3 regions of the Actinomadura rugatobispora genome follow, and region 1 is predicted to be linked to each of the others. Evidence: riboswitches for the same ligand, from Rfam matches in the RefSeq annotation. Region 1 holds a riboswitch; each other region holds the start of a gene.
The links. Region 1 has a riboswitch for cobalamin ahead of metE (5-methyltetrahydropteroyltriglutamate--homocysteine S-methyltransferase). Riboswitches for the same ligand answer to the same signal wherever they lie in the genome.
Positions count from the first base shown of each region.

Region 2: another riboswitch for cobalamin. It lies ahead of ACZ466_RS08385 (magnesium chelatase subunit D family protein); the one in region 1 lies ahead of metE (5-methyltetrahydropteroyltriglutamate--homocysteine S-methyltransferase).
Region 3: another riboswitch for cobalamin. It lies ahead of cobN (cobaltochelatase subunit CobN); the one in region 1 lies ahead of metE (5-methyltetrahydropteroyltriglutamate--homocysteine S-methyltransferase).

Region 1 is NZ_AP029191.1:389,968-400,337, forward strand. It holds gene ACZ466_RS01510 (FadR/GntR family transcriptional regulator) at 1-380, opposite strand, end outside; gene ACZ466_RS01515 (gluconokinase) at 517-1,065, shown strand; gene ACZ466_RS01520 (GntP family permease) at 1,127-2,569, shown strand; gene ACZ466_RS01525 (TetR/AcrR family transcriptional regulator) at 2,630-3,271, shown strand; gene ACZ466_RS01530 (PaaI family thioesterase) at 3,268-3,684, shown strand; gene ACZ466_RS01535 (helix-turn-helix domain-containing protein) at 3,708-4,283, opposite strand; gene metE (5-methyltetrahydropteroyltriglutamate--homocysteine S-methyltransferase) at 4,375-6,660, opposite strand; cobalamin riboswitch at 6,771-6,997, opposite strand; gene ACZ466_RS01545 (hypothetical protein) at 7,097-7,600, shown strand; gene ACZ466_RS01550 (hypothetical protein) at 7,624-8,220, shown strand; gene ACZ466_RS01555 (Fpg/Nei family DNA glycosylase) at 8,265-9,041, shown strand; gene ACZ466_RS01560 (nuclear transport factor 2 family protein) at 9,109-9,546, shown strand; gene ACZ466_RS01565 (enoyl-CoA hydratase/isomerase family protein) at 9,557-10,370, opposite strand, start outside.
Region 2 is NZ_AP029191.1:2,012,816-2,023,185, forward strand. It holds gene cbiE (precorrin-6y C5,15-methyltransferase (decarboxylating) subunit CbiE) at 1-928, opposite strand, end outside; gene ACZ466_RS08355 (hypothetical protein) at 925-1,509, opposite strand; gene ACZ466_RS08360 (cobalt-precorrin-4/precorrin-4 C(11)-methyltransferase) at 1,506-2,006, opposite strand; partial or broken gene ACZ466_RS08365 (SAM-dependent methyltransferase) at 2,095-2,328, opposite strand; gene cobI (precorrin-2 C(20)-methyltransferase) at 2,325-3,665, opposite strand; gene ACZ466_RS08375 (cobyrinate a,c-diamide synthase) at 3,662-5,038, opposite strand; gene cobO (cob(I)yrinic acid a,c-diamide adenosyltransferase) at 5,035-5,637, opposite strand; gene ACZ466_RS08385 (magnesium chelatase subunit D family protein) at 5,645-7,927, opposite strand; cobalamin riboswitch at 8,081-8,206, opposite strand; gene ACZ466_RS08390 (ATP-binding protein) at 8,378-9,163, opposite strand; gene ACZ466_RS08395 (helix-turn-helix domain-containing protein) at 9,383-10,225, shown strand; gene ACZ466_RS08400 (DUF397 domain-containing protein) at 10,216-10,370, shown strand, end outside.
Region 3 is NZ_AP029191.1:2,065,511-2,075,880, forward strand. It holds gene ACZ466_RS08620 (cytidine deaminase) at 1-422, shown strand, start outside; gene cobN (cobaltochelatase subunit CobN) at 427-4,095, opposite strand; cobalamin riboswitch at 4,133-4,304, opposite strand; gene ACZ466_RS08630 (Asp23/Gls24 family envelope stress response protein) at 4,333-5,232, opposite strand; gene ACZ466_RS08635 (general stress protein) at 5,352-5,831, shown strand; gene ACZ466_RS08640 (serine/threonine-protein kinase) at 6,095-7,075, shown strand; gene ACZ466_RS08645 (tetratricopeptide repeat protein) at 7,035-8,684, shown strand; gene ACZ466_RS08650 (hypothetical protein) at 8,706-8,900, shown strand; gene ACZ466_RS08655 (hypothetical protein) at 8,921-9,784, shown strand; gene ACZ466_RS08660 (heavy metal translocating P-type ATPase) at 10,186-10,370, opposite strand, start outside.

The DNA of each region.
Region 1 (10,370 bases):
CCGCACTGGGCGGGGGTGGCGCGCACGGCCGCCAGGGCTGCGGCGACCGGTTCGACGCCGCGGCGCAGCTCGCCGAGCGACCGGAGCTGCTCGTCCCGTCCGCCGCCGTCCAGGCGCCATCCGATGATGCGCGGGTCGAGCAGGTTCCAGCCGGTGCGCGGGGCGACCGTGATGCCGACCCGGCGGCGGCTGGTCACCATGCCCATCGACTCCAGCACCCGGATCGCCTCGCGGATCACCGACCGGGACACCCCGAAGCGGGACTCCAGCTGCTCGATCCGCAGCACCTCGCCGGGGCGCAGGTCCGCGGAGGTGATCAGCATGCCGAGCCGGTCGAGGACGCTGCCGTGCAGGCCGCTCACCGGGCCGTTGTCCGCCATGATCCCCAATCATCACATGACTGAGCCGCAGGTAGCGGCTTCGCGGGCTAAAGATCAGATCTTTTAGGCTGACATCTTGTTAAAAGCTGATGATACATGCCACACTCACGCAAACATCAGCTGAAAGGTCGTCCCGATGTCCGCCCGCCCCGCCCCCGCGCCCCCGCCCGCGTCCCCCGCCCCGCTGCTGGTCGTCATGGGCGTCGCGGGGTCGGGGAAGACGACGTTCGGCACGGCGCTGAGCCGGCGGCTGGGGGTGGCGTTCGCCGACGCGGACGACTTCCACGGCCCGGCCAACATCGCCAAGATGTCGGCGGGCGTCCCGCTCGACGACGCCGACCGGCTGCCGTGGCTGCGGGCGATCGCGGCCTGGCTCGCCGAGCACGCGCGCACCGGCGGCGTGGTGACCTGCTCCGCCCTCAAGCGCGGCTACCGCGACCTGTTCCGCGAGCGGACCCCCGAGGTCGCCTTCGTGCACCTGCACGGCGACCCCGAGGCCGTGCGGCGGCGGGTGGCGGCGCGGCCGGGCCACTTCATGCCGGCCTCGCTCGTGGACTCCCAGTTCCAGACCCTGGAGCCGCTCGGGCCGGACGAGCACGGGATCGTCCTCGACCTCGACGCCCCCGTCGAGCGGTTGGTGGACGCCTACCTCGCCGCGGCCTCCCCCGGCCGCACCCGGCCCTGACCGGGCGCTCCCCCACCCCCCATCCGGGACCCGGTCCCCGGAGAACCAGAGGAGATGAGCCATGGACCTCACCGCGCTCGCCGCGGCGCAGACCGCAACGAGCGGACGGCTCGTGCCGGCGGCGCTCGCCGGCATCGTGCTGATCATCGCGCTGATCACCTACCTCAAGGTGCACCCGTTCCTGAGCCTGACCGTCGGCTCGCTGCTGGTCGGGGCCCTCGCCGGGCTGCCGATGGCCGACACGGTCGAGAGCTTCGCCGAGGGCTTCGGCAGCACCGCGGCCGGCGTCGGCGCCCTCATCGCACTCGGCGCGATGTTCGGCAAGCTGCTGGCCGACTCCGGCGGCGCCGACCAGATCGTCGACACGATCGTGGGCCGGTCCGGGCCGCGCACCCTGCCCTGGGCGATGGCGCTGGTCGGCGCGCTGATCGGGCTGCCGATGTTCTTCGAGATCGGCCTGGTGCTGCTGATGCCGGTCATCTTCCTGGTCGCCCGCCGCTCCGGGCTGTCGCTGATCCAGATCGGGGTGCCGGCGCTGGCCGGGCTGTCGGCCATGCACGGCCTCGTCCCGCCCCATCCGGGCCCGCTCGTCGCGATCGACGCCCTGAAGGCCGACCTCGGCGTCACCCTCGGGCTGGGCGTGCTGGTCGCGCTGCCCACCATCGCCGTCTCCGGGCCGCTGTTCGCCAAGTACGCGGCCCGCTGGGTGGACGTCCCCGCCCCCGCCCTGTACGACACCGCGCAGGCCCCCGCCGGGGACGCCGTCAAGGGGAAGGCCGAGGACGGCGGTGCCGCGGGCGCCGCCAAGGGGAAGGACGGCCTCGCGGGCGCCGTCCGCCGGCCCTCGTTCGGGGTCACCCTGGTCACCGTGCTGCTGCCGGTCGCCCTGATGATGGGCAAGGCCCTCGCCGAGATCTTCCTGGACGAGGGCAACGGCGTCCGCACCGTGCTCGACTACCTCGGCACGCCGCTGGTGGCGCTGCTCATCGCCGTCGTCGTCGCGATGTTCACCTTCGGCCTCGGCTCGGGCATGGACCGGCAGGCGATCGCCACCTCGCTGGAGCGGTCGCTGCCGCCGATCGCCGGCATCCTGCTGATCGTCGCGGCGGGCGGCGGGTTCAAGCAGACCCTGGTCGACACCGGCATCGGCAAGCTCGTCGCCGACTGGGTGGACGACAGCGCGCTGTCGGTGTTCCTGCTGGCCTGGCTGGTCGCCGTGCTGATCCGCCTGGCCACCGGGTCGGCCACGGTCGCGACCGTCACCGCCTCGGGCATCCTGGCGCCCCTGGTCACCACCCTCGACACCGGCGAGACCTCGCTGCTGGTGCTGGCCATCGGCGCCGGCTCGCTGTTCTTCTCCCACGTGAACGACGCGGGGTTCTGGCTGGTCAAGGAGTACTTCGGGCTGACCGTCGGGCAGAACATCAAGTCCTGGTCGGTGATGGAGACGCTGATCTCGGTGAGCGGGCTGGTCCTGGTGATGGCGCTCAGCCTGGTCATCTGACCGGGCCCGCCGGGCCGCCGTTTTCTGGATCGCTGATCCGAAATCGGTTACGGTGGCCCGGTGGGACGGCGGAAGGTGCGCACGGGCGCGCTGCGGGACGAACTGCTCTCGGTCGCGACCCGGCTGCTGGCCGAGGGCGGGACCGGGGCCGTGACCACCCGTGCCGTCGCGGCCGGCGGCGGCACGTCGCTGGCGGCGGTGAACGAGCTGTTCGGCGGCAAGCCGGGGCTGATCCGGGCGATCTTCGCCGCGGGCTTCGCCCGGCTCGCCGCGGACCTGCGGGCCCTGGAGGCCACCGGCGATCCCGAGGCGGACGTGGTCGCGCTCGCGTTCGCGGTGCGCTCGTTCGCCCGCCGGCACCCGGCGCTGTACGAGGTGATGTTCTCCCGGCCGTTCGCCGAGTTCAGCCCCGGCGAGCAGGACGTGCGGTCGGCGGAGGCGATCTACGGGGTCGTGGTCGGCCGGGTCGCGGCGCTGCTGGGCCCCGGACGGCCGAAGGGAGCGGCCAGGGACGTCGCCGTCGGCCTCTTCGCCGTCGTGCAGGGCCTGGTCGGCCTCGAAGCGTCCGGGCTGCTCGGCGGCGGATCCGAGGAGTGCGACCGCCGTTTCCGCCTCACCTTCACCGCGTCGCTGCACGGTCTCCGCGACGCCACCCGGGCGTCGTCCCGTGCGGGCGGCCTCGACTCTCCGGAGGAGACATGACCGAGGACAGGGCGGGGCGGCCGGGGTTCGTTCCGTGGGAGCGCCCGAGCCCGCTGCTCACCGCCATCGGCGGTTTCGAGCAGCACCCCACCGATCCGCTGCACGTCGGCTTCACCGTCGACGGGCCCAAGATGAACGCGCGCGGCTTCCTGCACGGCGGCGCGATCGCCGCGATCGGCGACGTGGCGATCGGGCGGGCCCTGGCCACCCGCAGCGATCCCCCGGTCCCGCTGATCACCGTCAACCTGTCGTGCGACCTGCTCGGCACCGCGCGGGAGGGGGAATGGGTCGACGTCACCATCTCCCCCACGCGTGCGGGACGCAGGCTGCGCGCCGGGACCGCGACGTTCGCGACCACCCGCGTCATCGCCACGGTCACCGCGCTCTTCCTGCCGTCCGCCGCCCCGGCGTGACCGGCGCGCGCCGCCCGCCCGGCTCAGGCGGGACGGGCGCGCACGTGGGCCCGCTCGCCCTGGCTGCCGAAGAGGATGAGCAGCTCGACCGGCCCGGCGTCCGCGGCGCCCATCCAGTGCGGGACGTGGGTGTCGAACTCCGCCGCCTCCCCCGGCTTCATGACCAGTTCCCGGTCGCCGAGAACGAGGCGGAGCCGGCCGTCGAGGACGTAGAGCCACTCGTAGCCCTCGTGCGTCTTCGGATCGGGCACGGCCGTCCCGTCCTGCCCCGGGATGATCATCTTGTACGCCTGCAGCCCGCCGGCCCGCCGGGTCAGCGGGATGAACGTCCGCCCGTGCCGGCGCACCGGGCTGAAGTGCACCCGCGGATCCCCGGTCTGCGGCGCCCCGACCAGCTCGTCCAGCGCGACCCCGTACACGCGGGCCAGCGGGAGCAGCAGCTCCAGGTTGGGCCGCCGCCGGCCGCTCTCCAGCCGGGACAGCGTGCTCTCGGAGATGCCGGTCAGTTCCGCGACGCGGGCCAGGGTGACGCCGCGCCCGCGGCGGAGCTCCCGCAGGCGCGGCCCCACCGCGGCCAGCACGTCGTCCAGTTCGTCCATGCCTCCAACTTGCCGAACCGGCACGCCCGCTTGCAAGTCCGGGCGTGCCGGTGACCGGCGCCGCCGGGCCCGGGGCCCGGCGGCCCCGGACTCAGAACTTCCGCGGCACGCCCGGCTCCTCCAGCGTCTCCCGGACGCGGCGGGCCGCGGCGACCATGTTGCGCAGGGCCGGCTCCACCTCGCCGTACGCGCGGGTCTTCAGGCCGCAGTCGGGATTGACCCAGAGCCGGTCGGCGTCCACCGCCCGCAGCGCGCGGCGCAGCGCCTCCTCCATCTCCGCCACGCCGGGCACGCGCGGCGAGTGGATGTCGTACACGCCGGGGCCGATGGACTGCCGGTAACCGGCGGTGTTCAGGTCGGCCAGCAGCTCCATGCGGGACCGGGCGGCCTCGACGCTGGCGACGTCGGCGTCCAGCGCGCCGATCGCGTCGATGATCTCGCCGAACTCCGAATAGCACATGTGCGTGTGGATCTGCGTGGACGCGGCGGCGCCGCAGGTGGCCAGCCGGAACGCGCCGACCGCCCAGTCCAGGTAGGCGGCGTGCCCGGCGCGCCGCAGCGGCAGGAGCTCGCGCAGCGCGGGCTCGTCCACCTGGATGACCCGGATGCCGGCGGCCTCCAGGTCGCGGATCTCCTCGCGCAGGGCCAGCGCGACCTGGCGGGCGGTCTCGGCCAGGGGCTGGTCGGTGCGGACGAACGACCAGGCCAGCATGGTGACCGGACCAGTGAGCATGCCCTTGACCGGCCTGGTCGTGCGGGACTGGGCGTAGGTCGTCCACGGGACGGTCATCGGCTCGGGCCTCGACACGTCCCCGAAGAGGATCGGCGGGCGCACGTACCGGCTGCCGTACGACTGGACCCAGCCGTGCACGGTGTGCGCGTAGCCGTCCAGGCGCTCGGCGAAGTACTGCACCATGTCGTTGCGTTCGGGTTCGCCGTGCACGAGGACGTCCAGCCCGATGTCCTCCTGGAGGGCCAGCACCCGGTCGATCTCGGTCCGCATCACGGCCTCGTAGGCCGTGTCGTCGATCCGGCCCGCGCGGTGGTCGGCCCGGGCGCGCCGCACCCCGGCGGTCTGCGGGAACGAGCCGATCGTCGTGGTGGGCAGCGGCGGCAGGTCGAGCTGCGCCCGCCTGCGCTCGGCGTGGTCGCGGCGAGCGGTGCCGTCGCCGAGGGCGTCCAGCCTGGCCCGCACCCGGGCGTTGACGAACTCCCCGTCCGGGGCGGGCCCGGTGAGGTGCCCGGCGATCGCGTCCCGGCCCTCGCGCAGCGCCCTGCCGATGAGGACGACCTCTCCGGCCTTCTGCCGGGCGAACGCCAGCCGCCCGGCCAGCCGCGGGTCCAGGCCGCCGCCGTCCGGGCCGGTCTCGGCGTCGAGGTCGAGGGGGACGTGCATCAGCGAGCAGGAGGTGCTCACCACCAGCTCGGCGGCCAGGCCCAGCAGCGAGGCGCAGCCGGCCATGGCCGCGTTCAGGTCGGCGCGCCACACGTTCCGGCCGTCCACGACCCCGGCGACCAGGGTCTTGGCGCCGATGCCGCCGATGGCGCCCAGCGCCTCCCGGTTGCCCGGCCCGGCGACGAGGTCGAGCCCGATCGCCTCGACCCGGGTGGCCGCCAGCACCGGCAGCGCCTCGCCGATCTCACCGAAGCAGGTGCTCACCAGCAGCCGCGGCCGGGACGGCAGGCCCGCCAGGCGGTCGTAGGCGCGGCGCAGCGCCGCCAGCTCGCCGGGGGTGCGGTCGGCGGCCAGCGCGGGCTCGTCCAGCTGCACCCATTCCGCGCCCGCCCCGGCCAGCCGTTCCAGCAGCTCGGCGTACACCTCCACGAGGGAGTCGAGCAGGTCGAGCGGGCGGAAGCCGTCCGGCGCCCCGGGCTCGGGCTTGGACAGCAGCAGGTAGGTCAGCGGGCCGACCAGCACCGGCCGGGTCTCGATGCCGAGCGCGCGGGCCTCGCCGTACTCGGCGAGCGGCTTGGCCCGCGCGCCGTCGGCCAGGCGGAACCGGGTACCGGGCCCGGCCTCAGGGACGATGTAGTGATAGTTGGTGTCGAACCACTTGGTCATCTCCAGCGGCGCCACGCCCTCGGCTCCGCGCGCCATCGCGAAGTAGGCGTCCAGCCCCCGCAGGTGCCGGAACCGGTCGGGCACCGCGTCCACCATCACGGACGTGTCGAGCATCTGGTCGTACAGCGAGAAGGTGTTGGACGGGATGAGGCCGACCCCCGCCTCGCGCAGCGTCTCCCAGGTCTCGCGGCGCAGGCCCGCCGCCGTCTCGGCGAGTTCCGCGGCGCCGGCGCGGCCCTCCCAGTACGCCTCGGTGGCCTTCTTCAGCTCCCGGCGCCCGCCGATCCTCGGGTAGCCGAGCACGGTCGTGTTCATGGCGTCTCTCCCTCGCGTGCCATCACCGCGGCGACACGGAAGGGCGGAGCGCGGCGGGCGCGCCGCCGCGTCCCGGGCCCTCCCGCGGAGCCACGGACCACCGCGCGCCGGCCGGCGCGCGGGCGGAGGCAGGTCTTCGGACTCACGGGCGCCGCGCCTGCTGTCGCAGTCGCGTCCTACTGGCCGTCGCTTCCCAGGCCGGTGCGGCCCAGTGCCATAGACGGCGGTCGTTCCCGTTCACCGCTGCGGGGCAGTCCCGGATTCCCACCGGGTTCCCTCTTACGACACCCGCCCCGTTCCACCGGGGACGGGTGAACCATCCGCACGGCGGAGTATAGGCGCCGCGTCCGGCGCGGGCCGAAAACGGGTCGTCCCGGTGTGGACGCGGCACCGGTGGGCAGGACCGGCCATACCGGTGGATCCCGAGGGGGGCGCGATGAAGGCGCTGATCAACTCGATGACGGACAACGAGCAGGCCCTGGTCCGCGAGACGGAGCGGGAGCGCCTGGAGGACTTGGGCGAGGACGATCTTCTGGAGGTGCACGACCGTGTCCGGCGTGCCCGCAACAAGCACGTCAAGCAGTACCGGCGGGCCGCCGCGTCCCGTGTCGAGGAGGTCGGCGGACGCGGCGCCGCCCGGCCCGGCAACACCCGCAACGCCCAGAAGGCCGAGGTGTTCGAGGACGCGCTGGCGCGGGTGAGCCGCTACGTGGCCAAGGCGGCCCGGCGCAGCGCCGCCGACCTCAAGGCCGAGCGGCTCCGGAACGCCCGCGCGGGCCGCGACCCCGGCCCCGCCCGGGCCGTCCCGGAGGACACCGCCGGGCGCAGGATGCGATCCCAGACGCACGACCGCGCGCCCTCGCAGCCCGTCCTGCCCAAGCAGCGCGCGTCCAGCAAGGCCATGGGGGCGCGCCGCCAGGCGAGGCGCGACAGCCGCTGATCGTCCGGCACTAGAGTTCCGGCATGGCGACACCCCCGACGACCTTCCGGCGGCACATGGAGCAGGAGACGCTGCGGGCCCTGGAGGAGTTTCCCGGCGACGCGGGGCCGGGGATCTACTGCGTCACCTTCCGGATCGACAGCGTCGACCAGGACGCCCGGTTCCCCTACCTGGCCGTCGGCTACAACACCGAGGCCGAGGTGGCGGCGGTGCTCGCCGCGCCGAACCCGCCCGGCCCGTGGGAGGCGCGCTGGAGCTACGCCTACTTCCCGCCGTCCGGACTGGAGGGCGTCCGCATCGCCGGGCACGATCCCGAGCACGACCCGGCCGGCGCCGAACTGCACCGGCGGGAGGCGGCCGACCAGGGCCTCTGGTACGAGGACGGCGACGACCTGTCCGAGGACGAGCGCGACGGGCGCGATGAGCGGCTCGACCGGCGGTTCCACGAGCTGTGCGTCGATCTGGCCGCGCGGCTCCACTCCGACGGCCGCATCGTCAAGGCCCTGGGGCGCCCGGTGCCGGTGATCCTCTACGACATGTTCGCCCCCGACGAGATGTTCGAGCTCACCGAGGCCGCCAACCCGGCCGAGCTGGTCGCGGACTTCATGACCGGGGCCTGACCCCCGCCCGGGGTTGAACGGCGGCCGGCGGGTACGCCGACCGTATGCCGGAGCTCCCTGACGTGGAGGGATTCCGCCGGGTACTGGACGAGCACGCCGGCGAGCCCATCAGGTCCGTGCGCGTGTACGACACGGGCGTCCTGCGCGGCGTCGGCGAGCGCGGGCTGGGCGACGCCCTGCGCGGGCACCGCTTCGAGCATCCGCGACGGCACGGCAAATGGCTGCTCGCTCCGGCCGAGGGGCCCGTGCTGATGCTGCACTTCGGCATGACAGGCTCGCTGTCCTGGCATCCGGCGGGCGAGGCGAGGCACCCGCACGACCGGGTCGCGTGGCGCCTTGACGACGGCGAGCTGCGCTTCCGCGACATGCGCAAGCTCCAGGGCGTCCACCTCGCGGCCGACCGGGCGCAGGCCCAGCGGACGCTGGACGATCTCGGCCCGGACGCGCTCCAGGTCACGCGGCGGCGCCTCGGGGAGCTGCTGTCGGGCCGGCGCGCGAGGCTCAAGACGGCGCTGACCGACCAGTCCCTCATCGCGGGCCTGGGCAACCTGCTGGCCGACGAGATCTGCTGGCGCGCCCGCGTCAACCCGCTCCGCGGCGCCGCCGACCTGGACGAGAAGGACCTGGACGCGCTGCACCGCGCGATGCGCAAGGTGCTGCGGGACTCCGTGCGGGCCGAGCGGGTCCCGCCGCGCGACACCTGGCTCACCGGCGTCCGGGACGAGCCCGAGGCCCCCTGCCCCCGCTGCGGCACGCCCCTGTCCAGCCGCCGCGTCTCCGGCCGCCGGACCGTCTGGTGCTCCACCTGTCAGCCGTCGTGATCCCCTCCTCGCGGCCCCGGATCGGGCGCGAAGTACACTCGCCGCGGACGATCACTGGGGAGGGCCCGTGGAGACCTGGGAACTGGTGGCGCGCGAGCGCGTCCGCGACACGCTGGCCGCCTACACCCACGCCGGGGACCGGGGCCGGATCGAGGACCTGGCCGCGACGTTCACCGAGGACGGCGTGCTGGAGCTGCGCAGCGGCGAGACCCTGGCCGGACGGGAGGCGATCACGGCGATGCTGTCGGGGGTGGCCGAGCGCGGTTCGGCCCCGAGCCGCGGCGTCCCGGGGATCATCCGGCACTTCGTGGCCAACGTGCGGTTCGAGGAGGTCACCCCGGAGCGGGTCCGGACGGCGGCCTACTTCCTGGTGATGAACGCGCACGGCCCCGACCACTGGGGCCGTTACCGCGACACGCTGGTGCCCGTGGGCGACCGGTGGCTGTTCGAGCACCGGTTCGTCAGCACCGACGGCATGGCCGCCGACTCGGTCATGGCCTCCTGACCGAGCGGCTTCAGCCGTCGACCAGGCCCCAGTGGCGGGCGGTGGCGGCGTCGATCGCCGTGCCCGACAGCGCCAGGTAGAGGGTGCGCCAGCGGCCGGCGCGGCGCGGGATGCTCACCGTCCCGCCCGCTCCCGGGATCAGCCCCATCGCCACCTCCGGCAGCCGGAACGCGGCGTCCGGGGCGGCGACCAGCGTCCCGGCGAACGCGGGGATCTCGATGCCCGCGCCGACGCAGGCGCCGTGGACGCGCACCTCGATCCGGTCGCGCAGCCGGTGGACGAGCCGCCCGGCGCCGCCGCGGGTGCGGATCAGGTGCGCGGTGGCCAGGTCGGGGGTGGTGCCGAACTCGTCCAGGTCGCCGCCCGCGCAGAACGACGGCCCCGCCCCCTCCAGCACGACGCGGGCGATCCCGTCGTCGAGGAGGGCGAGCCGGAGCGCGTCGGTGAGCGCGTCGCGGAGCTGCCGGCCGTAGGCGTTGCGCCGCTCCGGCCGGTTGAGGGTGATGCGGAGCCCGTCGCCGGTCCGTTCGACCAGGACCGGGTCCGGGACGGAGGGCGGCAGCGGGCGCGGGCCGCGCGCGGTGAGCCAGCGCGCGAACTCCGGGCCGCCGAGCAGGGTGGAGTAGGCGTAGGACTCGACGTCCAGCGCGGCCTGGACGGGCAGCAGCGGCGTCGTCCGGAGCACGTCCCGCAGCACCAGGGCGGCCTGCGGGTTGCGCGCCGCCGCCGCGTCCAGCTCGCGGAGCGTCCTTTCGGGGTCGGGCACGGCGACCGTCTCCCGTCCGGCGCCGACGTCCGGGCCGGTGAGGGTGAGGTCGAGGGCG
Region 2 (10,370 bases), 1.6 Mb from region 1:
CGCGGATCCCCTCGCAGGCCGCCTCGTCCCGTTCGACGGCGACGACCGCCGCGCCGAACCGGGCGCACTCGATCGCGATCTCGCCGCGGCCCGCGCCGACGTCCCAGACCATGTCGCCGACCCGGGGGCCCAGCTTGGCCAGCGCGAACGCCCTGATTTCCGCGCCCGTCCCGGCGGCGCCGCGGGACGGCGCGCCGTACGCGAAGTCGGCCGGGGGCAGCGCCCACCGCGCCGGTCCGGGCCGCGCCCCGGCGATCCAGCCGCGCTCGCCGTAGGCGGCCGCCGCCGCGATCCGGCGCTGGTCCAGGACGAGCACCACGTTCGGGTCGCGCCAGGGACGGGTGGTGGCCTCGGCGGGACGGACGCGCACCACGCGCTCGCGCGGGCCGCCGAGGTCCTCGCACACCACGAACGTGCGCGGCGTCTGCGGGAACAGGGCGCGCGCCAGCTCGGCCGGGCCCGCGCCCGGCGCGGTGAGCACCGCGACCTTGGGATGGGCCCGGCACGCGTTCACGGCGCGGCGCAGTTCGCGGCCGTGCGCCGAGACGACAAGGGCGTCGTCCCACGACAGCCCGGCCCGCGCGAACGCCCGCTGCACCGACGACAGCGCCGGAAGCACCCGGGGCCGCCGCCCGCGCTCGCGCAGCGCCCGGACGATCCCGAAGAACCCGGGGTCGCCGCTGGCCACGACCACCACGTGGTGGTCGCCGTCCTCGCGGTCGAGTTCCTCGTCGATCGCGTCGAGGGCGGCCCGGAGCTCGCCCATCACGATCGTGCGGGCGCCGGGCGGGACCGGCACCGCCGCCAGGTGCCGGCGGCCGCCGGCCACGAGCGAGGCGCGCTCCAGCAGCTCGCGGGCCTCGGCGGAGAGGGGCGAGCCGTCGTGCCCCAGGACGGTCAGGGACGACGACGAGGCCGGGGAGGTCATCGGCTCAGCCGTCCGTACATGCCGACCATGCGCTCGCCGCCGAAGTCCATCAGCACGACCTGCACCGCGATCGGGCTCGCCTCGGAGCCCTCCCGCACGGCCGCGGCGGCGCGTTCCAGGTCGTCGGCGACGCGGCGGCACAGCTCCCGCCCGCACGGCCCGAGCAGCCTGGCCTCCTCCCACAGCTCGTAGGCGCGCCGCGCGGATCCAGCCGCGGCCACCGCGTCCGCCAGTTCCGCGGACCCGCCCATGTCGGCGGTGATGCCGGCGAGACCGTCCACCGGTTCGAGGGCGGCGAGGGCGTCCGCGGTGGCGAGCAGGATCAGCTGGCGGAGGCCGTGCTCGACCGCCTGCCGCAGCGCCTCGTCCACGTCGCCGCGCGCGGCCGTCCCGGCGCCCACCTCGACGAAGCAGACCTCGGGGAGTTTGGGCAGCATCCTGGCGGCCGTGCGGCCGGCCGGTCCGGCGCCGTGCAGCACGAGGGTCCGCTCGCCCTGTGCCGCGATCGCCGCTACCGCCCCGCCACCACCGCTGCCGCCGCCGGTGCCGCCGTCCGATCGTGCCGTGCCTGTTGGGTTCATGGCCGACGAGCCTCCCGAAGCCGCCGCCGCGCCGACGGCTCGGCACGCCGGTGACCGTGGAAGTGGCCCGGGTGGTACAGGTGCGACCGGGTGCCGCCCGCCGCCAGCGCCGGCCCGACCAGCACCAGCGTGTGCTTCCACAGCCGGTGCTCCTTGACCGTGGCCTCCAGCTCGCCCAGGGTGCATCGGACGACCAGCTCGTCCGGCCAGGTCGCCTGGTAGGCGACCACGCACGGGGTGTCCTCGGGGTAGCCGCCCTCCAGCAGCTCCTCCTGGAGCTGCCCGGACCGGGCGGCCGACAGGAACAGCGCCATCGTGGTGCCGTGCCGCGCGAACGCGCGGACCTCCTCCCCCGGCGGCATCGGGGTCTTGCCGCCGCCGAGCCGGGTCAGCACGACCGACTGGGCGACCTCGGGGATGGTCAGCTCGCGCTCCACCACGGCCGCGACCGCGCTGAAACTGGACACGCCCGGGACGACCTCGGTCTCCAGGCCCATCTCCTTGCAGCGGTCGAGCTGCTCCTGGAGCGCCCCCCCACAGCGCGGGGTCGCCGGAGTGGATGCGGGCGACGGTGAGCCCCTCCGCCACGGCCCGCTCGTAGTACGGCAGCACGCCCTCCATCGGCAGCTGCGCGGAGTCGACGATCTCGGCGCCGTCCCGGGCGTGCTCCAGCACGTCCGGATGGACCAGGCTGGCCGCCCAGATCACCACGTCCGCGGACGCGATGGCGCGGGCGGCGCGGAAGGTGAGCAGGTCGGCGGCGCCGGGCCCGGCGCCCACGAACAGCACCCGGCCGCGGGGACCTGAGGGGGGTGTCATCGCAGCCTTCCTCCCCGGGCGCCGTCGCGGCGGCCCGGCACGATCAGCGTGGACAGGTAGGGGACGGGCCCGGCCAGGTCGCGGGCGGGCCGGATCTCCTCGCCGGGCAGGCCGAGGCGGGCGCCGTAGCGGGCGTCCTCCAGCCGTCCGGTCTCCTTGAGCGCCTCGACCACCTCGGCGGCGACCGAGCCGAACTTGTACGCCACGACGGTGTCGCCCGTCTCCAGCGCGGCCCGGAACGCCCGCAGCGCCCCCGGGCCTCCGGCCAGCGGCACCAGCCCGATCGACTCCGTGCCCTCGGCGAGCACGGTGCCGGACCGGGCCGCCAGGTCCTGCATGGCGGTGATCCCGGGCACGGTCGCGACCTCGGTGCCGGGCCGCAGGGCCTGGACGGTCTGCGCGAGGTAGGTGAAGGTCGAGTAGACGTTGGGGTCGCCGATGGTGGCGAACGCGACGGTGGCGGCGCCCTCGTCGAACGCCCGGACGACGCGTTCGGCGGCGGCGTCCCAGGCGGCGGCGCGGCGCTCGGTGACACCGCCGCGGTCGTTGAGGGCGAACACGACGCGTTCGGCCTTGCCCGTGTAGGCGCGGACGACCGACTCGGCGCGGCCCTCCTCGTCCAGTGCGATGACCGGCACCAGGACGACGTCGGACTCCCGCAGCGCGCGCACGCCCTTGGCCGTCACCAGTTCGGGATCGCCGGGCCCGACGCCGACGCCGATCAGCTTCCCGGGACCGCGCGCGCCCTCGCGCCGGGCGTCCAGGTCGGCGGCGACGAGACTGAACACGTACTGGTCGACGGGACGGCCTTCGGGGTCTCGCCCGGTGGCGCGCAGCACGCCCTCATGCCGGAAGCCCGCCTTCTCTGCGACGCGGACGGAGGCGTGGTTGCCGACGTCCACGCGCAACTCGACCCGGTTGAGCCCGCCCCCGCCGCTTTCGCCGGGACGCAGAGCCCACTCACTGAGGGTGCGGAGCGCGTCGGTGGCCAGCCCGCGGCCGCGTGCCGCCGGGCGGATCCCGTACCCGGCCTCGGCCGCGCGCGCCGTCCAGTCGACCCGGTACAACCCGATCGTGCCGTGCAGCTCGCCGGTCGCGCGATCGGCCACCGCCGCCTGCAGGCCCTCACCCGAACGGGCGGCGCCGTGCACGCCCTCGGCCAGCCACCAGTCCAGCGCGTCGCCGCTCGCCGGGACGTTGGGCGGCAGGAAGTCCTCGCCCGCGCCCATCGCCTCCGCCAGGGCGGCCGCGTCGCCCGGCGCGAACGGGCGCAGCCGTGCACGCCCGCCCTCCAGGCCGCCGCCCTCCGCGCCGAAGGCCGCATCGAAGGTCGTCAAGCGTCCTCTCCTTCTTCGGCCTGGCTCGCCCGCACCATCCGCTCGGCGAACAACGGTTCCCCCGCCCAGTGCAGATGCAGATACGAGGCGATGCAATCCCCCTGGACGAAACCCTCGGGGGAGGTGGTCGACCACTGCCAGGCCGCCGTTCCACCGTGGCGGGGCTCGGTGACGGTGCGGTGGAACTCGTGGCCCCGCACACGCTCCCCGGTACGGGCGACCACCGAGTCCGACACGGCGACGGCCGACCGGTACCCGAGGGTCAGCCGCGGCGCCATGGTCGCGGTGACCTCCTCCAGGACACCGCACATCGGCTCGCCGTCCAGCTCCCGGCCCAGGTAGAGCAGCCCGGCGCATTCGGCGTACACCGGGCCGCCCCCGGACGCGAACGCGACCAGGGCGCGCCGCAGCGGCTCGTTGGCCGACAGCTCGGGCGCGTACATCTCGGGGAAGCCGCCGCCGATCACCACGCCGCGCGTGGCGTCCGGCAGCCGCTCGTCGCGCAGCGGGTCGAACCGGACCACCTCGGCGCCCGCCGCCTCCAGCAGCTCCTCGTTCTCCGCGTACCCGAACGTGAACGCCGGGCCGCCCGCGACCGCGATCCGGGGCCGCCCGCCGCCCGGCGGGGGCGCGGCCACCTGCGCGCCCGGCTCCCACCGCGCCGACGCGGGCAGCGGCGGGGCGCTCCGGGCCAGGGCCGTCAGGGCGTCGAGATCGCAGGACGAGGCGACCAGGTCACCGAGCCGCTCGACGGTCGCGACCGCCTCCACGCTGCGTTCGGCCGCCGGGATCAGCCCGAGGTGGCGGGACGGCGTCGCCACGTCGTCCCGCCGCCGCAGCGCGCCCAGCACCGGCACGCCCAGTTCCTCGACGGCCTCGCGGCACATCCGCTCGTGCCCGTCCGAGCCGATCCGGTTGAGGATGACGCCGCCCAGCCGCACCCGCTCGTCGTAGGTCCGGAAGCCGTGCACGGTCGCCGCCACCGAACGGCCCGCCGCTGCGGCGTCCACCACCAGCACCACCGGCGCGTCCAGCAGCCCGGCCACATGGGCGGTCGAGGCGAACCCGCCCTGCTCGGCGGCGCCGTCGAACAGGCCCATGACGCCCTCGACGACCGCCACCTCCGCCCCGGCGGCGCCGTGCAGGAACAGCGGGACGACCAGGTCCTCCGACGTCAGCCACGGGTCGAGGTTGCGGCCAGGGCGGCCGGTGGCGAGCGCGTGGTAGCCCGGGTCGATGTAGTCGGGGCCGACCTTGTGCGGCGACACGGCGGTGCCGCGGGCCGCCAGCGCCGCCATCAGCCCGGTCGCGACGGTCGTCTTGCCGCTGCCCGACGCGGGCGCCGCCACCACCAGGCGAGGGACCGGACTCACCACTCGATGCCCTTCTGGCCCTTCTGGCCGCGGTCCATCGGGTGCTTCACCTTGCCCATCTCGGTGACCAGGTCGGCGAGCTCCAGCAGCCGCGGATCGGCGTCCCGGCCGGTGATCACCACATGCTGCGCGCCCGGCCGGTCCTTCAGCGCGGTGAGGACGTCGTCGACGTCGATCCAGCCCCACTTCATCGGGTAGGTGAACTCGTCGAGCACGTAGAACCGGTACGTCTCGGCGGCCAGGTCGCGCTTGATCTGCGCCCAGCCCTCCCGGGCGTCGGCCTCGTGGTCGGCCTCGGTCCCCGGACGCTGGATCCACGACCAACCCTCGCCCATCTTGTTCCAGGTCACCGGGCCGCCCTCGCCGCTGTCGCCGAGGACGCGCAGCGCCCGCTCCTCGCCGATCCGCCACTTGGCCGACTTCACGAACTGGAACACCCCGATCGGCCAGCCCTGGTTCCAGGCGCGCAGCGCCAGCCCGAAGGCCGCGGTCGACTTGCCCTTCCCCGGGCCGGTGTGCACGATCACCAGCGGCCGGTTGCGGCGCTCCCTGGTGGTGAGCCCGTCCTCGGGCACGTACTCCGGCTTTCCCTGCGGCATCGCGTGCTCACGCCACCTTCCCGGACGCGTTCCTGACGTCCCTGACCACCCCGGCCAGGCCGCCGGCGGCGAGGTCCTCCAGCCGCACGGTCTCCGCGCCGAGCCGGGTCCCCAGCTCGGCCGCCATGCCGAGCCGCACCGGCCCGGACTCGCAGTCGACCACGACCGACGCCACCCCGGCCGCGGCCAGCAGCCCCGCCGCCGCGGACGGGTCGGGCCCGTGCGTGAAGCGGCCGTCGGTCACCACCACCAGCAGCGGCCGGCGGGACGGGTCGCGCACCCGCTCCACCCGCAGCGTCTCGGCGGCCCGCAGCAGCCCGGCGGCCAGCGGGGTGCGGCCCCCGGTCGGCAGCCGGCCCAGCCGCCGCGCGCCGGCCTCGACCGACGAGGTCGGCGGCAGCGCCAGCTCGGCCGCGGTGCCCCGGAAGGTGATCAGCCCGACCTTGTCGCGGCGCTGGTAGGCGTCCATCAGCAGGCTGAGCACCGCGCCCTTGACCGCGGTCATCCGCCGCCGCGCCGCCATCGAGCCGCTGGCGTCGACGACGAACAGCACCAGGTTGCCCTCGCGCCCGTCGCGGACCGCCTCCCGCAGGTCGCCGGCCTCGACCACGATCCCGGGACCGGTCCGGCCGCGCGCGTGCTGGTGCGGGGCGGCGGCGTGCAGCGTGGCGCTCAGGTGCAGGCCGCGGGCGCCGGGCCGGGCGCCGGAGACGCGCCCGAACGGGCTGCGCGCCTTGGAGCGGCGGCCGGGCGCGCCGGTGCCGGTACCCGGCACGGTGAACAGCCGGGGCCTGAATGTGGCGCCGGCCTGGGCGGGCTCGCCCTCGCCCGCGTCCCGCTCCTTGGTGGGCAGGCGCTCGTCGGCGGGCCGCTCGCCGTCGTTCACCGAACGGCCGTTGAGCAGGGCGTCCAGGACGCTCAGCACGCCCCCGCCCCCGCCCCCGCCGCCATCGAGGCCGCCCGGTCCGCCGCCGGGGCCGCCGCCCGGCCCGTCGTCGTCGGGCTCGTCGCCGTCGGCGGGCCCGGACCCGTCGTCGCCGGGCCCTTCCTCGGCCTCGGCCGACGCCGGTTCCGGCCGGGGCTCGGGCTCGGGCTCGGGTGGGGCGTCTCCGGGACGGTCCGGGGAGTCGTCGCCGTGCTCCTCCAGGATCTCGTCCAGCTTCTTCTCGTCCAGGCCCGGCGCGTCGAACGGGTCGCGGCGGCGCCGGTGCGGCAGCGCCAGCCGGGCCGCGGTCCGCACGTCCTCGGCGGTGACCACGGTGCGCCGGTGCCAGGCGGCCAGCGCCATCGCGGCCCGGGCCGTCACCAGGTCGGCGCGCAGCCCGTCCACCTCGAAGGCGGCGCAGACGGCGGTGATCTGGCGGAGCGCGGCGTCGGTGAGCTCCACCCGGGGCAGCCGGGACTGCGCGGAGGCGATCCGGGCGGCCAGCTCGGCCTCGGCCACGCCCCAGCGGGCGGCGAAGCGGACCGGGTCGCGCTCGTAGTCCAGCCGCCGCCGCACGACCTCGGCGCGCTCGGCGGGGTCGCGGGTCGCGGCGACCTCCACGGTGAGCCCGAACCGGTCGAGCAGCTGCGGGCGCAGCTCGCCCTCCTCCGGGTTCATGGTGCCGACCAGCAGGAACCGGGCGGCGTGCCGGACCGAGACGCCCTCGCGCTCGACGTGCGACTCGCCCATCGCGGCGGCGTCCAGGAGCAGGTCGACCAGGTGGTCGTGCAGCAGGTTGACCTCGTCGACGTACAGCGCGCCGCGGTGCGCGGCGGCCAGCAGTCCGGGCTCGTACGCCTTCACGCCCTCGGTGAGGGCGCGCTCGATGTCCAGGGAGCCGGTGAGGCGGTCCTCGGAGGCGCCGACGGGCAGCTCGACCAGCCGTGCGGGCCGCTGCTCGGCTCCGGCCGGCCCGACCGGCGCCGGAGCCGCGGGAGCGGCCGCACGGGCGCCGGTGTCGTCGGCCGGCTCATCGGCGGGCTCGGGGGCCGCGTCGAAGGCGCCGTCCTCGTCCGGCTCGCCGTCGAACACGGCGTGCGGGCCGTCCGGGCAGGCCGGGTCGGGGTCGCGGGGGTCGCAGGAGAACCGGCAGCCCGCCACCACCGGCACCGACGGCAGCAGGTCGGCCAGCGCCCGCACGATCGTCGACTTGGCGGTGCCCTTCTCACCGCGGACCAGCACGCCGCCCACGCCCGGAGAGACCGCGTTGACCAGCAGTGCGAGCTTGAGGTCGTCCATGCCGACGACGGCGGAAAAGGGGTAGCGCGCCTGGTGGGGCTGCCCGTCGGCGCCCGCGCGGCTCATCGGCCCATCAGATAGGGCGGCATGCCTCATCGTCCTTCCCTCGGGTGTCCACGCCCGTGGCTGTCCTTCCAAGGGACGCCCCCAGAGGCTCGGCGGTGCCCGCGAGTGGTGTCACTCGGTTCACCGCGGTCGCCCGCGTCCCTCCGACGGCCGGAGTCTCCTGGCTCCCGGATCGCCACTCCCCCTCAGCCTTCCAGCGTCGCCGCCGTGGCCGAACGCGAGGGGGAGCTCCCCATGGTCACAGTTGCGGGACAGCCCCGGATTCGCACCGGGTTCCTCCGCTTCCGTCGCCTGCACAGGATGGCATACCGGTAGGAACCGCCCAAGTCGCGGTGGGGTGAGAGCGTCCGGGCACCCGTGTCCGGAGGCGTGCCGGGAACGTGTTCTACCGCCGGCTCCGCGCGCCGGCGGCCGAGGTGGAGAAGGCGCGAACCGCCCGCCCCCGGCCGTTCAGCCGAGCGGCGGCGGCGCGGGCGCGGGGGCCGGGACGACGGCCCGGTAGGGCGCGCGGAGCAGGTCGGCCGGAAGCTGGACGGCGGCGGGCACGGTGAACCAGACCGCCTTGCCGCGCGCCCTCGGCAGGCACCGCGACATGGTCCGCAGCATGCCCCAGCGGCCCTCCGACAGCTCCTGGACGATGCTCAGCCCGCGGCCGTAGTCGCCGGAGGTCCAGGAGTAGCCGGGGAGGCGGGCGGCGGCGTCGCGGTCGAACACCGCGCAGCGCAGCTCGCCGCCGGACGCGCCGCCGGCGTAGAGCCACAGCTCGTGCGGGCCCCGGTCGGCGGCGTGCTGGTGGGCGTTGGTGGCCAGCTCGCTGGCCATCAGCTTGGCGTCGGCGATGGCCGCGCGGGACGCTCCGGCCTCGGCCAGCGCCTCGGCCAGGACCGAGCGGGCGTACCGGGCGCAGCCCGGCCCCTCGGGGAGCGCCCAGGCCCGCCCTAGCGGCGGCGGGCACTCCGACGGGACGACCGGTACCACCACCTCGTCGACGCGGGCCTCCGCGGCGCTCAGCCGGGCGCGCCACCCGGCGTGGCCCGCGTGGCCGGGGCGGCCCCCTCGGCCGTCGGGGCCCTCCCGGCGGTCGCGCCGGTCGCGGGCGTCGTCCCGGGCGCCCTTCCGGCCCGCCGTACCGGCGGAACGGAGCATCGGCGCCCCGCCTCCGGAGTCGTCGGCGGCGGCGACGCCGTCCGCGGAGCCCGCCGTCGCTGGTCCGGCTGTCTCTGGTGAGGTCTTCACGGGACCCTCCCGCATCACGTCCGTGGTGCCCGGACTCGCCAACACTGCCACTCGCCTGGCCTGTGCCACTACTGTCCCGTTACGTTCCGCTCACAGGCGATCACGTTTCCTCAGCTTCGCGTGAGAATCTCACTCACGCAACACGCTTCGCAAGATTGGCGTTACCGGCATGCTCGTTTGTGTTGAACGGAACGGACCGAATCGGGAGACTCTCGGCTCATGACGTATCGGCCCACCGTGCGCGGTCGCCGGCTGGCCCGGGAGCTTCGCAGGCTGCGAGAGGCGCAGGGTCTCACCCTGCAGGAGGTGGCGGACCGGCTGGACTGGTCGCGGGCCACCGTCTCGCGGCTGGAGACGGGGCAGACCCGGCCCAAGCCCAACGACATCGCGGACATACTCGATCTGTACGGCGTGCCCAGCCCCGCCCGGGACGCGCTCATCAACCTGGCGCGGGAGGCGGGCCAGCGCGGCTGGTGGACCGCCTATGCCGACGTGTTCACCGGCAGCTACGTGGCCCTGGAGGACGAGGCCTCGCAGATCCGCACCTGGGACCCCCAGCTGATCCACGGGCTGCTGCAGACCGAGGACTACGCCCGGTCCGTGATCACCGCGGGCCGGATGCTGCCCACCCCCGAGGACATCGAGCGCCGGATCGACGCCCGCAGGGCCCGGCAGGCGCTGCTGGAACGGGAGCAGGCGCCCCGGGTGCACCTGATCTTCGACGAGGGCGTGCTGCACCGGCCGATCGGCGGGCCGGAGGTGATGGCGGAACAGCTCGTCCAGCTGGGCGCGATGGCCTCCCGGCCCAGGATCACCCTCCAGGTGCTGCCGTTCGACGCAAAAGAACATGCCGGACTTGACGGACGTTTCACGATACTTTCGTTTCCCGACCCCGCAGACCCCGATATCGCCTACGTCGAGGGGACCATGGGCGACGTTTATCTCGAAAGCGCCGAGGCAATAGCAACACATGGGGACCGCTTCGCCCGTATCACGAAGGCGGCCCTCTCCCCCGAGGAATCCGCGCACCTCATAGCCGAGGCAGCAAGGAGATGCACGTGAACCACCCCTCCCCCGATATCACCCGAGCCCACTGGCGCAAGTCGTCGCACAGCGGCAGCGGCAACCAGTGCGTGGAGGTGGCCGCCCTCACCGGCGACCACCGCGCGGTGCGCGATTCGATGGATCCGCACGGCCCGGCCCTGAT
Region 3 (10,370 bases), 1.7 Mb from region 1:
AGACGCACGCGACGCGGTCGGCACCGTCCGGCCCCCGGGAGAACTACGAGCGGGCGCTGAGGAACCGGGGGATGTCGTACTGCCGGTACTCCTCGTACCCGGTCGGCGCGGTGGCCGTCGCCGCCGACGGGCGGATCTTCGATGGCTGCAGCGTCGAGAACGGCTCGTTCGGCCTGACGATATGTGCGGAGAGGGCGGCGTTGACCGCGGCGGTGCTCGGGGGATCCGCGAGCACCGCCGGCCGCGAGATCACCGCCATCGTGGTCGCCGGTCCCGACGGGCGCTCCTGCTCGCCCTGCGGAGCGTGCCGCCAGTTCATCGCCGAACTCGCGCCGGACGCGGACGTCACCTTCTGGTGGGAAGGCGAACTGGTCACGGTGAGCGCCCGCGACCTCATGCCCATGGGCTACGTATACGAGTGACCCGTCAGTCCTCTGCTTCGAGGTCGCCCTCCAGTTCCAGGTACTGGGCGCGGAGGCGGTTCAGGACGTCCGGGTCCGGCTCGGCCCACAGGCGGCGCTCGGCGGCCTCGAGGAGGCGTTCGGTGATGCCGCGCAGCGCCCACGGGTTGGACTGCTCCATGAACTCCCGGGTCTCGTCGTCGAAGACGTACTCCTCGGCGAGGCTCTGGTACATCCAGTCGTCCACGACCCCGGCGGTCGCGTCGTACCCGAACAGGTAGTCGACGGTGGCGGCGAGTTCGAACGCGCCCTTGTAGCCGTGCCGCCGCATCGCCGCGATCCAGCGCGGGTTCACCACGCGCGCCCGGAACACGCGGTGCGTCTCCTCGGCGAGGGTGCGGGTCTTCACCTGGTCGGGCAACGCCGAGTCGCCGACGTAGGCGGCGGGGCTCTTCCCGGTGAGGGAGCGGACCATCGCGACCATGCCGCCGTGGTACTGGAAGTAGTCGTCGGAGTCGACGATGTCGTGCTCGCGGGTGTCCTGGTTCTTGGCCGCGACCGCGATGCGGCGGAACGAGGACTCCATGTCGGCGCGGGCCTCGCGCCCGTCCAGGCCCCGGCCGTAGGCGTAGCCGCCCCACACCGCGTACACCTCGGCCAGGTCGGAGTCGTCGCGCCAGTTGCGGGCGTCGATCAGCGGCAGCAGCCCGGCGCCGTACGCGCCCGGCTTGGACCCGAAGATCCGGGACGTCGCGCGCCGCCAGTCGCCGTGCCGGGCGTGGTCCTCGGCCGCGTGCCGCCGCAGGTGGTTGGCCTCGGGCGGCTCCTCCAGATCGGCGACGGCCGTGATCGCGTCGTCGATCAGCGCGATGACGTGCGGGAACGCGTCGCGGAAGAAGCCGGAGATGCGGACGGTGACATCGATCCGTGGCCGTCCCAGCTCCTCGGCCGGGACGATCTCGAACCCGGTGACCCGGCGCGAGGCGTCGTCCCAGACCGGGCGGCAGCCGATCAGCGCCAGCACCTCGGCGATGTCGTCGCCCTGCGTCCGCATCGCGGAGGTGCCCCAGACGGTCAGGCCGACGCTGGACGGATACTCCCCGGTGTCCTCCAGGTGCCGGGCGATCAGCGAGTCGGCGAGGGCGACGCCGACCTCCCACGAGTTGCGGGACGGGATCGCCTTCGGGTCGACCGAGTAGAAGTTCCGGCCGGTCGGCAGCACGTTCACCAGGCCCCGGGTCGGGGACCCGGACGGCCCGGCGGGCACGTACCCGCCGTCGAGCGCGTGCAGCACCGCGCCGATCTCCCCGGACGTGGCGTCCAGCCGCGGCACCACCTCCGCCGCGCCGAACTCCAGCAGCCGCACCACGTCCGGGATCTCCCGCCCGAACACGCCGTCGCAGACGGTCTTGGCGCCCGCGACGTCCCAGCCCGCGGCCTCCATGCCCTCGACCAGCGTGCGCGCGAGCCGCTCCAGGAGGTCGACGGCGTCGGAGGCGGTGCGGGCGGGGCCGTCGGCGAGGGCGGTCAGCGCGGACAGGTCGGCCTCGACCCGGCGGCCCGGGTCGGCCAGCAGCGCCTTCTCGTCCAAGCCGAACTCGGCGGCCAGCACCGCGCGCAGCCCCGGCATCGCGCCCGCGACCCCGCCCCACACCTGCGCCGCCCGCAACACGGCCAGCACCAGGTTGACGCGCGCCTCGTCCACCGGCCGCCGCCCCAGGATGTGCAGGCCGTCGCGGATCTGCACGTCCTTGATCTCGCACAGGTACCCGTCGATGTGCAGGATGAAGTCATCGAACTGCGACTCGTCCGGCATCTCGTCCTGGTGCAGGTCGTGGTGCAGCTGGGCGGCCTGCACCAGCGTCCAGATCTGCGCCCGGACGGCCGGGAGCTTGCCCGGATCGAGGTCGGCGACGGTGGCGTACTCGTCCAGCAACTGCTCCAGCTTGGCCAGGTCGCCGTACGACTCGGCGCGCGCCATCGGCGGCACCAGGTGGTCGACGACGGTGGCGTGGCCGCGCCGCTTGGCCTGCGTGCCCTCCCCGGGGTCGTTCACGATGAACGGGTAGATCAGCGGCAGGTCGCCGAGGACGGCGTCGGGGGCGCAGCCGTCCGACAGCCCGAGGCCCTTGCCGGGCAGCCACTCCAGCGTGCCGTGCTTGCCCAGGTGGACGACCGCGTCCGCGCCGAACTCCTCGTCCAGCCAGCGGTAGGCGGCCAGGTAGTGGTGCGACGGCGGCAGGTCGGGGTCGTGGTAGATCGCCACCGGGTTCTCGCCGAAGCCCCGCGGCGGCTGGATCATCAGGATCACGTTCCCGAACCGCAGCGAGGCGAGCACGATGTCCTCGCCGTCCACGTACAGCTCGCCGGGCGGCTCGCCCCAGTGCTCCCGGACGCCCTCGCGCAGCGGCCCCGGCAGCGCCTCGAACCAGGACCGGTAGTCCTCAAGCCGGACCCGCGACGGTGCCTGGCTCAACTGCTCCTCGGTGAGCCACTCCACGTCGTGGCCCCCGGCCGCGATCAGCCGGTGGATCAGCGGGTCGCCGTCGTCGGGGTCGCGCCACAGCTCGTCGTCGCCGCCCAGGTCGTACCCGGCGGCGGCCATCTCCCGCAGCAGCCCGACCGCGGACACGGGCGTGTCCAGCCCGACCGCGTTCCCGACCCGCGAATGCTTGGTCGGATAGGACGACAGGACGACCGCGACCCGCTTCTCCCCGTTCGGCCGGTGCCGGAGCCGGGCGTGCCGCACCGCGATCCCCGCCACCCGGTCCGCCCGCCCCGGATCGGCCACGTACACGGGAACGCCGTCCGGGCCCTCCTCCTTGAACGAGAACGGCACCGAGATCAACCGGCCGTCGAACTCGGGAATCGCGACCTGCATGGCCGCGTCCATCGGCGTCAGCGCCCCGTCCGACGCCTCCCACACCGCCCGGCTGGAGGTCAGGCACAGCCCCTGGACGACCGGCACGTCCAGCCCGGCCAGCGCGCCCGCGTCCCAGGAGTCCTCGTCACCGCCCGCCGACGCGTCCGCCGCGACCGCGCCGCCCCCGGCCAGGACGGTCGCGACCAGCGCGTCCGCCCGTCCCAGCAGCTCCAGCAACCCCTCCTCCGCACCCCGCAGCGACCCGCAGAAGACCGGCAGCGCGTTGGCTCCCCGCGCCTCGATGCGCTCGCACAGCACGTCCACGAAGGCCGTGTTCCCCGACAGCTCGTGCGCCCGGTAGAAGACGACCCCCACCGTCGGGCGGCCCGGCTCCACCCTGGGCTCGCCGTGCAAACCGTACGATGGCATCGGAACCGGCGGCGCGAACCCCTCACCCGTCAGCAGCACCGTGTCGCTGAGGAAACGGGCCAGTTCCCGCAGGTTGGTGACACCGCCCTCGCGCAGGTAGTCCAGCGCCTCCGCCGCCACTCCGGCCGGGACGGTCGACAGCGCCATCAGCTCGGCGTCCGGATCGGCCTCCCCGCCCAGCAGCACCAGCGGCAGGCCCAGCCCGCGCAGCCGCTCCACGCCCTCCGGCCAGGTCTTGCGCCCGCCCAGCAGCCGCACGACGGCGACGTCGGCGCCCTCGGCCAGGGCCGCGAGCTCGTCGAGCCCGATCCGGACCGGATTGGCGGTCACATATCCCGCGTCCGCCGCCCGCGCGGCGAGAAGTTCGGTGTCGGCCGTGGACAGCAGCAGGGCACGCATCATCGGCAAGCCTCCCCCGGGGTCTCCGCGCCCCGGCTCGGTGAAGAGGTCGGCGACGGCACGGAGTCTCCTGGCTCCCGGATCGGCGTCCTCCCCCGGCCTTCCAGCGTCTCCGCCGTGGCCCTGAGCGAGAGAGGACTCCCCGGTCACAGTTGCGGGACAGCTCCGGATTCACACCGGATTCCTCACCCGCCGTCGCCCGCCATCGTAGCCCGCGCCCCATATGCGAAGTCAGCACCCCTAGGCGCGGGCCCGCTGCTTCTCCCGGACGCGCCGGAACACATGATCGAGGCCGCGCCGCTCCTCGAAGTACACCCCGAGCAGGTAGGGCTGCCAGCCGCCGTCCCGGTGCGGCACATGCAATGGGTGCACCTCGCGCTGGGGGTCCGCACCCAGTTCCTCCAGGCAGCCGCCGCACAGCGGGCGGGGCCGGGCCTCCTGGCCGTACACCGCGGTCGCGGGTCCGTGCAGGGGGTTCAGCCAGCAGAACGGCACGTTCCCGTCCACGGGGACGCCGGTGTCCAGCACCATCCGCGCCACCCGGCACAGCACGACCGCCACGAAATGATCCGGCCAACCGCCCGTGTACGCGACCGCCCGGGGTGCCAGCTCCTTCGTGATCGTGTCGGCCGCCTCCAGGCACGCGACCGCCTGCTCCCGCGCGGGCCCGCCGGGAACCCCGGCCTCCAGCCGCTCCCGCAACGCGTTTCGCTCCTCCTTGAACCGCCCGCGCAGCTCCCCGGAGCCCAGCTTCTCGAACGGGCTGTACGGGGTCTTTCCTCGCACCACCATGACGATCTTGCGCAGCACCCACAGCAGGATGATCATCAGCACGCCGAGCACGACCCCGACGATGATCGCCCCGTCCCGCAGGCCGGTCCAGAACGGCTCCTCCAGGAGCGCGGCGCCCTCCGTCGCCTGGAGATGCAGCATGAACCCGGCCAGGCCCACCGCGATCAGGACGACCGCCAAGCCGACCATCCCGCCGTACCAGGTGCCCCGCACCTCATCGGTCCGCTCGGTGGCGAACCCGCGCCGCCACACCGGGACGTACCCCGCCACCAAGGCGATCAGCAGCGGCACCCCGCCCACCGCGACCCCGGCGAACCGCCGGTACGACTCCAACTCCTGCGCGTCCAACGCCCGTCACTCCCCGATGTCGCGCCGCCCTGGACCGCAGGCTACGCGCCTGGACGATCAAGGAGGGACAAGACCGCCCGAACAGGTGCGTCCGGGAAATCCCTGGGTAGGGGGACGGCATGTCCACCCAAGCGGTCCCTCCCGCGACCGACCGTCCGGTCGTCGGGTCCTACGGCAAGTACGAGGGCGCTCAGCGAGCGGTCGACTTCCTGTCCGACGAGAAGTTCCCGGTCGAACGAACGGCGATCATCGGCTCCGACCTGAAGATGGTCGAGACCGTCCTGGGCCGCCTCACCAAGGGCCGCGCCGCCCTCGCCGGCGCGGGCAGCGGCGCCTGGTTCGGCCTACTGGTCGGCCTCCTGCTCACCCTGTTCACCGCCAACCACAGCGACGTGTTCGGGCTGCTGCTCGGCGGCGTCCTGTTCGGCGCCGTCTTCGGGGCGGTCTTCGGCTTCATCGCCCACGCCGTCACCGGCGGCCGCCGCGACTTCACCTCCCGCAGCCAGATCGTCGCCGGCCGCTACGACGTCGTCGCCGACGCCGAGGTCGCCGAGGACGCCAAGAACATGCTCATCAAGCTCGCCTGGCGCGAAGACTGACCGGACGCGATCCCACGACGGCCGAGCACCCTCCGACCTGTGAATTCCTGGGGAATTGCGGTTCCGGGGCAGGATCGTTGGATTGTCCGCTTGCTCCCGGGTCCCCATCCGCTGACCACCGTTCCGATTCTCCGCACGGCTCGAACCGGTTGACCGCCTACTTTGCGGCTCGTCGTGGCTTTTGGGCTCCTGGGCCGTAGGTTGGGGTCGGGTCTTTGGCGGTTTGGAGCCGTTGCCAGCGGATGTGGGCCGGAGGTTGCGGGTTGCTGGTTGAGGGTGCCGTGGTGGCGGACCGGTATCGGGTGGCCGAGCTGCTGGGTGAGGGCGCCATGGGCCAGGTGTGGCGAGGCGAGGACCTCCGGCTGGACCGGCCGGTGGCGGTCAAGGTGCTGCAACCGCATCTGATGCACGGCTCCCTCCGGGAGCAGGCGCTGGCCCGGTTCGAGCGGGAGGGGCGGGCGGCGGCGCGGCTGGCGCACCGCAACATCGCCGTCGTCCATGACGTCGGCGAGCATGACGGGCTGTCCTATCTGGTGCTGGAGTTCCTGCACGGCCGTGATCTGAAGAGCCTGCTGCGCGACCATCCCGGCGGGCTGCCGATCGAGGATGTGCTGGAGTACGGGGCGCAGGCCGCCGAGGGCCTGGCCGCCGCGCACGCCGCCGGGATCGTTCACCGCGACGTCAAGCCCGCCAACCTCATGCTCAGTGGCGACGGGACGGTGAAGGTCTGCGACTTCGGTATCGCCCGGCTGCACGGCGCCACCACCGGCCTGACCGGCGATGCCAGTATCGGCACCTTGGCCTACATGGCGCCCGAGCAGATCATGGGGCAGCCCGTCGACCACCGCGCCGACCTGTACGCCCTCGGCGCCACCGTGTTCCAGTTGCTGACCGGCCGCCACGTCTTCACCGGCGACGACGCCCGCGCGGTGGTCACCCAGCACCTGGCCGCACCCCCGCCCCCGGCCCGCACGCTGCGCCCCGACACCCCTCCCCAACTGGAGGAGTACCTGCGGAAGCTGCTGGCCAAGGAGCCCGACCAGCGGCCCCCCCGACGCCGCCGCCGTGGCCGCCCGCCTGCACGACCTGTGGCGCCGGCGCACCGACCCGCACCACCCCGACCGCCTCGAGGCCCTGCGAGCACGCGCCGACCAAGCCGAGAGGGAGGGCCGGGCGGGCCGCTACGACACCGCCGTCACCGCCCTGCAGAATCTGCTGACCGACTGTGTTCGAGTACTGGGTGACGATCACCCCGACACCCTGCACACCCGCCACATCCTCGCCCAATGGACGGGGGAGGCCGGGGACGCGGCGGCCGCACGCGACCTGCTCATCGAGTTGCTCCCGAGCTATGAACGGGTGCTCGGCCGCGACCACCCCGACACTCTGGACACTCGCTACCACCTCGCCCAATGGATAGGGGCGGCTGGGGATGCGGTGGCCGCACGCGACCTGTTCGCCCAGCTCCTCACCGATCGCGAACGGGTGCAGGGCTCAGACCACCCCCACACTCTGTACACCCGCCACGGCCTCGCCCAATGGACGGGGGAGGCCGGGGACGCGGTGGCTGCACGTGACCTGTTCGCCCGGCTCCTGACCGATCGCGAACGACTGCAGGGCTCCGACCACCCCGACACCCTCAACATCCGCCACGGCCTCGCCAAGTGGACGGGCAAGGCCGGTGATGCCGCGGCTGCACGCGACCTGCACGCCCAGCTCCTCACCGACCGCGAACGACTGCAAGGCCCCGACCACCCCCACACTCTGAACACTCTCGACGACCTCGCCCACTGGACGAGGGAAGCCGGCGACGAGGCGGCCGCACGCGACCTGTACGCCCGACTCCTCCCAGATCACGAACGAGTACTCGGCCCCGACCACCCCGACACCCTGAACACCCGCCACAACCTCGCCCTCTCGACGTGGGCGGCCGGGAATCCGGCGGCCGCACGCGACCTGCTCGCCCGACTCCTCCCCGATCGCGAACGAGTACTCGGCCCCGACCACCCCCACACCCTGAACACCCGCCACAACCTCGCCGGCTGTATGGGGGATGCCGGGAATGCGGCAGGCGCACGCGACCGGCTTGCCCAACTCCTCCCAGATCGCGAACGGGTGCTCGGCCCCGACCACCCCGACACCCTGGGCAACCGTCACGACCTCGCCCTCTGGACGGGGAAGGCCGGGAATGCGGCAGCCGCACGCGACCTGGACACCAAGCTGCTCCCCGATCGCGAACGAGTCCAGGGCCCCGACCACCCCAGCACCCTGCAAACCCGCCACAACCTCGCCGACTGGACGGGGAAGGCCGGGGACGCGGCGGCCGCACGCGACCTGCACGCCAAGCTGCTCCCCGATCGCGAACGAGTACTCGGCCCCGACCACCCCCACACCCTGCAAACCCGCCTCAACCTCGCCGACTGGACGGGGGAGGCCGGGGACGCGGCGGCCGCACGCGACCTGCTCGCCCGGCTCCTCCCCGATCGCGAACGAGTACTCGGCCCCGACCACCCCGACACCCTGGACGTCCGCCTCGGCCTCGCCGACTGGACGGGGGAGGCCGGGAATGCGGCGACCGCACGCGACCTGCTCGCCCGACTCCTCCCCGATCGCGAACGAATACTCGGCCCCGACCACCCCCACACCCTGGGCACCCGCCTCAACCTCGCCCACTGGACGGGGAAGGCCGGGGACGCGGCGACCGCACGCGACCTGCACGCGGAGTTGCTCCCGCACTATGAACGGGTACTCGGCCCCGACGACCCCGACACCCTGCGAACCCGCCGCAACCTCGCATACTGGACAAGAAGGGCCGAGAATCCCCTCAAACGGTGGAATCTTTTCAATAGATGATCTTGTCCCCGGCATATGGTCGTGGCGTGCATCGCGCAGGACCCCTGGTCAGCCCTCAACGTGCTGCCAGCACCGATATACCGGGTCCTTCAGAAGCGTTACGGTCTCGCGTTCCAGGACGGCCGCCGCCCCTGGCGCCTTCGCGTCGTCGCCGACGCCGAGGTCGCCGAGGACGCCAAGAACCGCCTCATCAAGCTCGCCTGGCGTGAAACCTGATCCCCTCTATCATCCCGCGGATGGAGATCCACATCGTCCCGGACGACCAACTGGCGGACCTGGCCCTGCGGCTGCGCGACTCATCCCCCGGGGACTGGAGCCCCGACGCCCTGCGGAACCGGGGCACCGCCGACGCGCGCTTCCTGGACGGAGAACTCGCCGTCCCGGTCGGAACCGCCGACCCGTCCGCCCTGGCACAGGCGGACTGCTTCCGGCGCGCGGCCCAAGTCCTCAGAAAGGCGCTAGGCCCCGCCTCCACCATCGGAAGCCACGGAGCACCCAACACCTGGGGAAACCCCTACCTGCTCTGGCCCCAGAGCATCGAACTACGCGCCGGCGCCAGCGGCCCGGAACTGGTCCTCACCGACAACTGGCCGAAGCACCAGGGACGGGACGGTTTCATAGCCCACCTCCAGCCGGACGACTCCAGCCCCACCCCCTGGAAGGCGAAGGACTGGGACGTCTTCGAACGCGCCTTCGCCGCCTGGCTCTCGACCGTCTCAGCGGAGCAGCGCGCCCTCGGCCTACCTCTCGTCCCCGCCATCCACGGAGGGCTTCTCCTCGACATCTACCCCCACGAGGATCGGCTCCTGATCGGCGGCGCCGGCTCCGCCGACTTCCCCGCCCTCGGCTGGATCCCCGGGCCCCTCGAAGGGGACGACCCATGGTTCGACTACCCCGAATGGCGCCTCATCGGCGGCGCCATCGGCCACGTGGACGGGGCCGCCCTCGCCGCGACAGCCGTGGCCACCGCCCGTGCCGCAGGCGTGGCCTCCCCGGAAGACCTGAAGATCATGCACGGCACCCAGAACGAGACCCCCGAGGGCGACGAGTACTACATCACCTTCCACGGCCTGGGCATCAACGCCCGCTCGTCCCGTTGATCAGACGCCCTTCCAGCACCGGTACACCGGGTCCTCAAAGAGCGCGACCGTCTCCCGTTCCAGGATCGAGAACAGCACGTCGACGAACGGATGCCGGAGCAGGGGACGCCGACAACCGCGTCGCCCTCACGTCGTCGCCGACGCTCAACACGGTGTGGCGGCCGGGATCATCACCTCGGTGCGATCGACCGCGGCCTGCCGCGCGAGCATCCGACCGGAGACCCGGCCCGGCGAGCGCCCCGAGGTCACCGAGGCCCGCCGCAACGGCTACACTCGCGGCACCATCGCCGCGATCGCGGTGGTCTCCCTCCCCGACGAACCGGCCATCGCAGGAGCCTCCAGCAGGCCGCTCGGACATCGCCGCCGAAGTCCCCTGACCTGCCGGCCCCCAGCGCGACGATTCAGCCGGCGGGCAGGCGCAGTCGCCTCAGGGCGAGGGCGTTGACGGCGACGATCAGGCTGGAACCGGACATCGACAGCGCGGCGATCTCGGGGCGCAGGACGAGGCCGAGGCCGGGTTCGAAGACCCCGGCGGCGATGGGCAGCGCGATGGCGTTGTAGCCGATCGCCCAGCCGAGGTTCTGCC